2 regions of the Rhizobium binxianense genome follow, and region 2 is predicted to be linked to the other one. Evidence: predicted binding sites of a transcription regulator. Region 2 holds the regulator's gene; the other holds the start of a gene.
The links. Region 2 encodes LexA, which represses DNA repair genes until DNA is damaged. Its sites were predicted from a motif close to TGTTCNNNNTGTGTTCNG; they were not measured.
Positions count from the first base shown of each region.

Region 1: a site for LexA is predicted at 2,086-2,103, ahead of PO860_RS13580 (ribonuclease T2 family protein). Genes of this name have one in related genera too.

Region 1 is NZ_CP118713.1:2,741,860-2,746,354, reverse strand. Features, by position in the region: gene caiB (succinate--glutarate CoA-transferase) at 1-37, opposite strand, end outside; gene PO860_RS13590 (DMT family transporter) at 55-1,011, opposite strand; gene PO860_RS13585 (alpha/beta fold hydrolase) at 1,029-1,958, opposite strand; gene PO860_RS13580 (ribonuclease T2 family protein) at 2,118-2,858, shown strand; gene ettA (energy-dependent translational throttle protein EttA) at 2,957-4,495, shown strand, end outside.
Region 2 is NZ_CP118713.1:1,672,769-1,677,263, reverse strand. Features, by position in the region: gene kdsA (3-deoxy-8-phosphooctulonate synthase) at 1-193, opposite strand, end outside; gene PO860_RS08365 (VOC family protein) at 190-1,086, opposite strand; gene lexA (transcriptional repressor LexA) at 1,282-2,001, shown strand; gene PO860_RS08355 (ComEC/Rec2 family competence protein) at 1,982-4,414, opposite strand.

The sequences.
Region 1 (4,495 bases), 1.1 Mb from region 2:
GGGCAAGCGGCGGCTTTTTCGTCACGGTTTCCGTCATATTCCTCCGGAAGGCGGTTACGGCGCCAGCGTCGCCTCAGATGTATCGGATACGGGTCTGGATGCAAAGCGGCGCTCGCGCCAGAGGATGTAGAAGCCCGACGCCATGATGATCATGATGCCGAGCCATTTGACCGCATTCGGAAAGTCGCCGAAGACCAGCCAGGCGAAGATTGTCGCCGATACGATCTCGAAATATTGCAGCGGCGCCAGCGTCGAGGCCGGTGCGGCGCGATAGGCATAAACCCCGAAGATACCAGCGATTGCGGCCGTGGCGCCGACGCCGGCGAGGTAGAACCAGACATTGCCCTGCGGCATGACGGGATCGAGGAGGTCGGAACCGGTTCCCTCGCCGAAATAGAGCAGGATGGCGCAAAAGAGCAGGCCCCAGATGCCCATCTGGAACTGCATCGCCCAGGGGTCTTCCCTGTGCGAGAGGACGCGGGTCATCAGCACGAAGATTGCGATGCAGAGCGCGCTGAGGACGGGCAGAAGCGCGACATAGCCGACCTCCTCAAAACTCGGCTGGATGATCAGCATCGCCCCGAAGAAGCCGACGCCGCAGGCGGTATAGCGCCGCCAGCCGATCGTTTCCTTCAGGAAGATGCCGCCGAAGATCGTCACGATGATCGGCTCGACGAAGAAGATCGCAATCGCGTCGGCGACCGCCATGTATTTTAGGGTGGTAACGAAGGAGATCATCGAGACGGTGATGATCGCGCCGCGGATGGCATGGAACAGGCTCTGGCTCCAGGAGAAATCGGTAAAGCTGCGCCGCCACAGCACGATCGGCAGCATGCAGAGCGCCTGGATGGCGAAGCGGGCGGCAGTGACCTCGGCGGATGGAATGGTGACGACGGCAAGCTTGGAGAAGATATCGATGAGCGGCGAGACCATCACCGATAGAAACATCAGCGCAAGCCCTGTCGTCACTTCGGAGGGGGACGAAACTGTACGGGAGGAGGAGCTGCTCATGATGGAATCCCTATGGCTCAGGCTCTTGCGGCGGCCCCGTCGCACCAGTCCGCAAAGGCCGCGGTCGCCGCATCCGCGCCGATCTCATTCAGCGTTTCGTGCCGCATGTCCTGATATATCTGAGTGCTGATACGAGAGAAGCCTTGGGCTTTCAAATGGTTTGACAGCCAGCGGATAGCTTTTCCACGCTCTGTGGCGGGATCCTCTCCGCCGCCGACCAGATGGATCGGCATATCACGGGGCACTCGGTCGAGATGGGATTTCTGCGGCGCGCGAAACGTCAGTTCGAAGAGATCGAGCCAGAGCGAGACCGAGGCATCGAAGCCGCAGAGCGGATCGGCGATATATTTATCGACTTCACCGGGTAGGCGCGACAACCAGTCGAACTCGGTGCGGCGGCCCGGGATCGCATTTCCCCAGGCGCCGAAGGTGAGCTTCGGCAACAGGCCGCTCGGCACGTCGGAGCCCTTCAGCATGCGCTCGGCAAGCAGGATTGCCTGGGCGGCGCGGCCGGCAAGGCCGACGGCGAAATTCGAATTCCAGACGGCGACGGCATCGAAATCGGCCGGCGCCGTGACGGATGCATTGAGGGCGATCAGGCCGCCCATCGAATGGCCGAAGAGGATCACCGGCAGGCCGGGATGGCGGGTGGCGGCATGGCCGCGCATGGCAAGGACGTCACCGATCACCTTTTCGACGCCACCTCGTTGGGCGAAGCGGCCGATCGGCGCGTCGGCTGCGGTGGTTTCGCCGTGCCCGCGGTGATCATGGGCATAGACGTGATAGCCGCGCGCCGCCATCGTCTCGGCAAAGGCGCGATAGCGTTTCGAATGTTCGGCAAGACCGTGCGATATCAACAGGATGCCGCGGGCCGCGCCTGTGGCTTCGGCATGGTGATAGGCGAGCGACGCCCCGGGCACGGCGAGCCTCTGCGTTTCAGAAAACATGTCGGTCCTCCTTGCCGCAACAGACCAGATCACCGCCCAAAAGCAACATCGGTTCCGGGGTTATCCGATAACAAATTGCATTGCTGTTGCGATTCAGGGTTGCGGGCTTGCGATCTTCGTGCTTATTTGTTCCTGTATTGTTCTTTTTTGGGGGTTGAAATGAGCAGCATGCAGTTGCGTACCTTGACGTTCGCCGTATCGATGGTTCTTGCCGGCGCCGCCGTGGCACAGGAGACCGGCGGGCGCACCCGTTTTATTCTTGCGGCAAGCTGGCAGCCCGCCTTTTGCCAGACGAACCAGAAGAAGGTCGAATGCGCCAGCCAGACCGGCGAGCGCCCCGATGCGACGAATTTTTCGCTGCACGGGCTCTGGCCGATGCGGCAGGATTATTGCGGCGTGAGTGCCGAGCAGAAGGCCGCCGACAAGGACGGCAACTGGACCACATTGCCGGAGGTCACGCTTTCGGCCGAGACGAAGGCGGCGCTCGCAAAAGCCATGCCCGGCACGCAATCCGGCCTGGAACGGCATGAATGGACAAAGCACGGCACCTGCGCGAAAATGAGCGCCGAGGACTATTTCGGCGTCGGCGTGCATCTCCTCGGCGCACTCAACACCTCGGCCGTGCGCGATCTCTTCGCCGCCAATATCGGCAAGCCGGTTAAAGCCGAGGCGATCAAGGCGGCTTTCGACAAGAGCTTCGGGCCGGGTGCCGGTGACCGCGTCAAGATGAGCTGCCGGCGGGCCGGCAATGTCAAAATGGTCAGCGGGTTGACGATCGGGCTTTCGGAGGCCGCCGGAGCGGCGTCGGCGAAAAGTGCTGGCCTTGCCGATCTGATCCAGGGAGCGGGGAAAACCTCCTTCGGCTGCGACGAGGGCGTCGTCGACGCTGCGGGCTTTTGACCGGAAATCCTGAGTAAACCGGGTTTCGGCGTTGCCCGCAGGCGCTGTTTCGCCTACATAGCGGCACGATCGAAGTTTCCCGCCCGGAGCAGCGCAGCATGGCACGTCAGTTCATCTATCATATGTCCGGCCTCAACAAGGCCTATGGCAACAAGAAGATCCTGGAGAATATCCACCTCTCCTTCTACCCCGATGCCAAGATCGGTATCCTCGGACCGAATGGCGCCGGTAAATCCACCGTGCTGCGCATCATTGCCGGACAAGACAAGGAATATACCGGCGAAGCCTGGCTCGCCGAAGGAGCGACGGTCGGCTACCTCGAGCAGGAGCCGCACCTCGATCCCAGCAAGACGGTGTTCGAGAACGTCATGGAAGGCGTTGCCTCGAAGACGGCCGTGCTCGAGCGCTACAATGAACTGATGATGAACTATTCCGACGAGACGGCGGAAGAGGGCGCGAAGCTCCAGGACATCATCGACAGCCAGAACCTCTGGGATCTGGAAAGCCAGGTCGAGATGGCGATGGAAGCCTTGCGCTGCCCGCCGCGCGACGCCGATGTCACCAGCCTGTCCGGTGGTGAGCGCCGCCGGATCGCGCTCTGCCGCCTGCTACTGTCGCAGCCGGACCTGCTGCTGCTCGACGAACCGACCAACCACCTGGACGCCGAGACGATTGCCTGGCTCGAAAAGCATCTGCGCGACTATCCGGGCGCCGTGATGATGATCACCCACGATCGCTACTTCCTCGACAACGTCACCGGATGGATCCTCGAACTCGACCGCGGCCGTGGCATTCCCTATGAAGGCAACTACTCGGCTTACCTGCTCGCCAAGGCCAAGCGCATGCAGCAGGAAAACCGGGAAGAGGCAGGCCGTCAAAAGGCGATCAGCCGCGAACAGGAATGGATCGCTTCCAGCCCGAAGGCCCGTCAGGCAAAATCCAAGGCGCGTATCAAGTCCTACGAGCAGCTGGTGGAGGCCGCCGAAAAGCAGCGTCCCGGCGACGCGCAGATCATCATCCCGGTCAGCGAGCGCCTGGGACAGGTGGTCATCGAGATGGAGGGCATCACCAAGGGCTTCGAGGGCCGCACGCTGATCAACGACCTGTCGATCAAGCTGCCGCCGGGCGGCATCGTCGGCATCATCGGCCCGAACGGCGCCGGCAAGACGACGCTGTTCAAGATGATCACCGGCCAGGAAAAACCGGACGCGGGATCCGTCCGCATCGGTGAGACGGTCCATCTCGGTTATGTCGACCAGAGCCGCGACGCACTTGACGGCAGCAAGACCGTTTGGGAGGAAATCTCAGGCGGCGCTGAGGTCATCAAGCTCGGCAAGTTCGATATGAACTCCAGGGCCTATTGCGGCGCCTTCAACTTCAAGGGCGGCGATCAGCAGCAGAAGGTCGGCAATCTCTCGGGCGGCCAGCGCAACCGCGTTCACCTTGCCAAGATGCTGAAGGCCGGCGGCAACGTTCTGCTGCTCGACGAACCGACCAACGACCTCGATACGGAAACGCTGGGTGCGCTCGAAAGCGCGCTGGAAGCGTTTGCCGGCTGCGCCATCATCATCAGCCACGATCGCATGTTCCTCGACCGTCTGGCGACGCACATTCTGGCTTTCGAAGGTGAGGGCCAT
Region 2 (4,495 bases):
ACGAGCTCTTATAGACGAGGCCGATGCCGAGCTTTTCGCAAAGCTCCTTCAGCGTGCCGGCGACCATGAAGGCGTGGTCGCGGCTCTCCATCTGGCAGGGGCCGGCAATCAGCGACAGGCGGCCGGCATTTGAAAAGGTGACCTGGCCCTGGCCTTCGCCGATCTTGACTTCGGAATTCGTATCGGTGCTCATCGTGTTTCCTCGAAGGCGAAGAGCGTGCCCTGCCCGGGCGCGGGCTTCACCAGAATGCGATTGTTCTTGCGCGTATACGTCACTCCGTTAGCAGCCAAATGCGCTTCTGTCACGGCAAGATCGGCGACAGCAAAGAGGATTGCCCGGCCGCGCAGGCCGCGGTCGGCGGATGAGACGGCGATCTCGAAATAGGCCTCCAGCCCTTCCGGCGTCATCAGGCTGATTCTCGCATTCGACGCGGCGATATTGACGCCGAAACCGGTTTTCTCGATTGCCGGCTGCGCCGCGACGAGGCTGACGAAGGCGCCGAATGCGGCGGCATCAGGCGCGCAAAGCGCAACCTCGGTTATGCCGATGACGCCATTGGCATGTTTCTCCAGCGCACCACGGTCAGCCGGGAGCGGGTTGATGCGCTGACAGGTGAAGAGGAAGAAATCAGGCGCCCGCAGATCGCTGGCGAAAGCCAATTTGAAGCTGCCGACGCTCTCGGAACCATCCGGCATCATCATCGGCCGGCTGAACTCCAGCATCTCGCCGGCGCTCGATCCCTTGCTGGCGAAATTCTTATGATCACGGGCAGAATCTTCGGTGGCGAAGACGATTGCCGAAAGCCCCTCCTCGCCGCAGCGGAAACGGAAAGCCTGGTTGCGGGCGGTGAAGACATTGCCTTGCCGCGCCGACGTCTCGCTCTCGGCGATGCTCGCAACCCCGAGCGGCTCCAGATAGGTCTTGTCGGCAAAAAAGACGCAGGCATTTTCCGTTCCGAAGGGATGGCGCGCCTCGGCGGCAACGGTAAAGCCGAGCTTGCCGAGCCTTTCGCGCGCCAGATCGATATTGACGACGGGCAGCACGACGTGATCCAGCGGATGCGGTTTGGCGGAATGCGCGTTCATGATATCCCCTCTCGTGGCAAAGCAGAGATGTGTGAGAGTGCCACCCAAGGCAAGACTTGTCCGCCAATCCGGCGAACGAAAATAAAAATCTCAACGAGTTGGCGGCAAGTTTTACGGAAATTTAGCCACTTGCGGAACACATATGGAACATATAGTGTCTGTTCTGGATTTGTTTCAATCAGGGGTCTGACGTCGATGCTCACGCGCAAACAACAGGAGCTTCTCCTTTTCATTCATGAGCGCATGAAGGAGTCCGGCGTTCCGCCGTCTTTCGACGAAATGAAGGATGCCCTCGATCTTGCCTCGAAGTCCGGCATTCATCGCCTGATTACAGCGCTCGAAGAACGCGGCTTCATTCGCCGCCTACCGAACCGGGCCCGGGCACTCGAGGTCATCAAGCTTCCGGAGGCCTACAGCCCCAGCATCCAGCCACGGCGGGGCTTTTCGCCGAGCGTCATCGAAGGCAGCCTCGGCAAGCCCCAGCCGGTCGCCGCTCCCGCTCCTGCCAAACCTGTCGCCGATAACGGCAACTCGGTCTCCGTGCCTGTTATGGGCCGGATCGCCGCCGGCGTGCCGATCTCGGCGATCCAGAACAATACCCACGACATCGTCGTTCCCGCCGACATGCTCGGCTCCGGTGAACATTATGCGCTCGAGGTCAAGGGCGATTCGATGATCGATGCCGGCATCTTCGACGGCGACACCGTGATCATCCGCAACGGCAGCACCGCAAGTCCCGGCGACATCGTCGTTGCCCTCGTCGATGACGAGGAAGCGACGCTGAAGCGCTTCCGCCGCAAAGGCGCCTCGATCGCGCTGGAGGCCGCCAACCCGGCATACGAGACCCGGATCTTCGGGCCGGACCGCGTCAAGGTACAGGGCAAGCTCGTCGGCCTCATTCGCCGCTATCACTGACACCAGACAGGCCGGATTCGGCAAAACTGTTGCTGCGCCAGTCATAGGCGCGATGGCGCATCCATGGCCGCGACAGGGTCTCGAATGCGCTCACGACCTCCAGGCCGGCATCGGTGAAGCGCAACTCCACGGAGCCTGTCCTGCGCAGCGTCTCGCCGGTAAAGAGCGTCCCACCAGAGCGGCAGCTGTTGAAACGCAGGCGGACCGATGTCACGACGATATCGGCCGCATCGCAGGCCGGACCGAGATAGGCGGCATTGTCGATGACGGTGACGATATGGCCATTGCCGAGCCTTGATGTGCACCAGGCCTTCTTGACGCAGGAAAAACGGTTTGCGTCGCCGCCCGCGGCCGCCGCCTGCATCGCCGTCCTCGCTTCGTTCTGCTGATCGCGGGAGAGCCTGACGCGGCGGTCTTCTCCTTCCGGCGGGATAGCGGGACCATCCAGCATCTTCGGCGCTGCATGCGTCGGCAGGACCAGCGCTCGCTGCCACTGGTCGAAGATGAAATCCGGCGGGTTTTCACGGTTGGAAGCGATCGCCGCGACCGCGACGACCGCAACCAGACTACCATCCTCCGAAATCACCAGGTCCGGCGGCCGGGGAACCGGCAGAAGCAGCAGGATAAGAGTCGCGACTGATATGATCGATGTGCCGACATGGCGCAGCCGGGTGCGCAGCAGCGTCAGCAGCAGAAAGCCTGCCACGGCAACAGCGAAATACCAGGCGGGCAAGCGGCCGATGCCGATATCACCGCCCCAGCCGGACACCGTCTTGGCGACCGCAATCACCAGATCGAGGCCGAATCCGACCACCTCCCAGAGGGGAGCGTCCAGACCGAAAGGCATGAGCAACATCGCCAGCAGCCCGGCCGGCATGACGATGAAGGAAATGATCGGCATCGTCGCGAGGTTTGCCGGCAGGCCGTAAGCGGTCAGGCGATGAAAATGCTCGATCGAAAACAGCGCGGTGGAAAAACCGCCGATCAGCGAGGTCAGAAAGACGCCGCCGAAGAAACCGGCGACGGCGACCACCGGCCTGACGATCGGCAGTTTCAGCAAGGCGTTTTCCCGGACACGCCGATCCTTCCACAGCTGATAACCCGATACCAAAGCCAATGTCGCGGCAAAGGACATTTGAAAGCTCGGGCCCAAGACTTCGGAGGGTGAAATGGCGATGATGACCAACGCGGAGAGAACGACATTGCGCAGGCTGATCGATGGCCGATCGAAGAACACGGCAACCAGCATGATGGCCATCATGATAAAGGCGCGTTCGGCCGAGACCCCGAAACCGGAGATCAGGAAATAGGCGGTGACGGCGATGAGCGCGCCGGCGGCGGCGATCTTCTTGGTCGGATAGGCCTGGGCGACGCCGGGAAAGAGGCTGAGCAGCATCCGGAAACCGACGAAGAAGATGCCGGCCGACAACGCCATATTGAGGCCCGAGATCGCAACGATATGGGCAAGGCCGGACTGGCGCAGCGCCTCCGTCGTCGCATTCGAGATGGCGCGCCGCTCATCCGTCACCAGAGCAGCGGCAAAAGCGCCCGTGTCGCCGGGCAGGATCGATCGTATGCGGTCGCCGATGCCGCTGCGCAGCCGGTAGAGCCATTCGAGCAGAGCGTCCGACGTCGACCTGGCAGCCTGCGGGCCTGCCTGCACGTCGACTTTCTCCGGCGCGCCATAGAAGAAACCATTGGCGCCGATGCCATCGAAATAAGCACCGAATGAGAAGTCGTTGAGCGCAGGAAGTGCGGGGCCTGCCGGTGGCGTCAGCCGTGCCCTGCCGGTGATAATGTCGCCGATCTCGAAAGGCGCGTCGGCGCCACGGACGATTGCGGTTATGCGTCCCGGCGGCCGCTTCAACTCCGGCGCCTCCGTGCCCGCGACGGCAAGAATGTAGCGCCAGCGCCCGCGGCCGTCGCCTTCCCGCCGTTCGACACGGCCCGTCACCGTCGTCGTCACGGATGAATCGAGGATGACGGTCGAAGCCCGCCAGCTCTCGAACTCAGCCGAGAGCATGCCGCAGGCGAAAAGTGCAAACGCAGCGAACGTCGCCCGCAATGCCGGCCGGCTGCGGCCGGTCAGGAAAACCGCGGCCGCCGGCACCAGCAGGCAAAGCAGCGATGCAACGAGGGGAAAATCCGATGCGGCGAGAAACCAGACGGCCGAGCCGGCGCCGAGGAAGACCGGCGAGAACAGCAGCAGACGGCCATGATCGGCTTCCTCGGCCAGCATGCAGGCCCCGGCACGCAGCGATTGCATGGCTGCGGCCGGCAGCCGGTGGCGCAACGGCACTGCCGACTGTGTCCTTGCCGGTCGCGTCACCACGACAGACGCAGCAAAATCCGGCTGATCGGCGAGGCCGGTGCCCGCTTCCGGCCGCAATTCGACTGTCGTCAATTCCTGCATATGCCGCCCAAGGTCACCCGCACTGGCGGCCAGAATGCAACCTTCAATCAAAACGAGCAAGAATAATCGATTGAAATATGA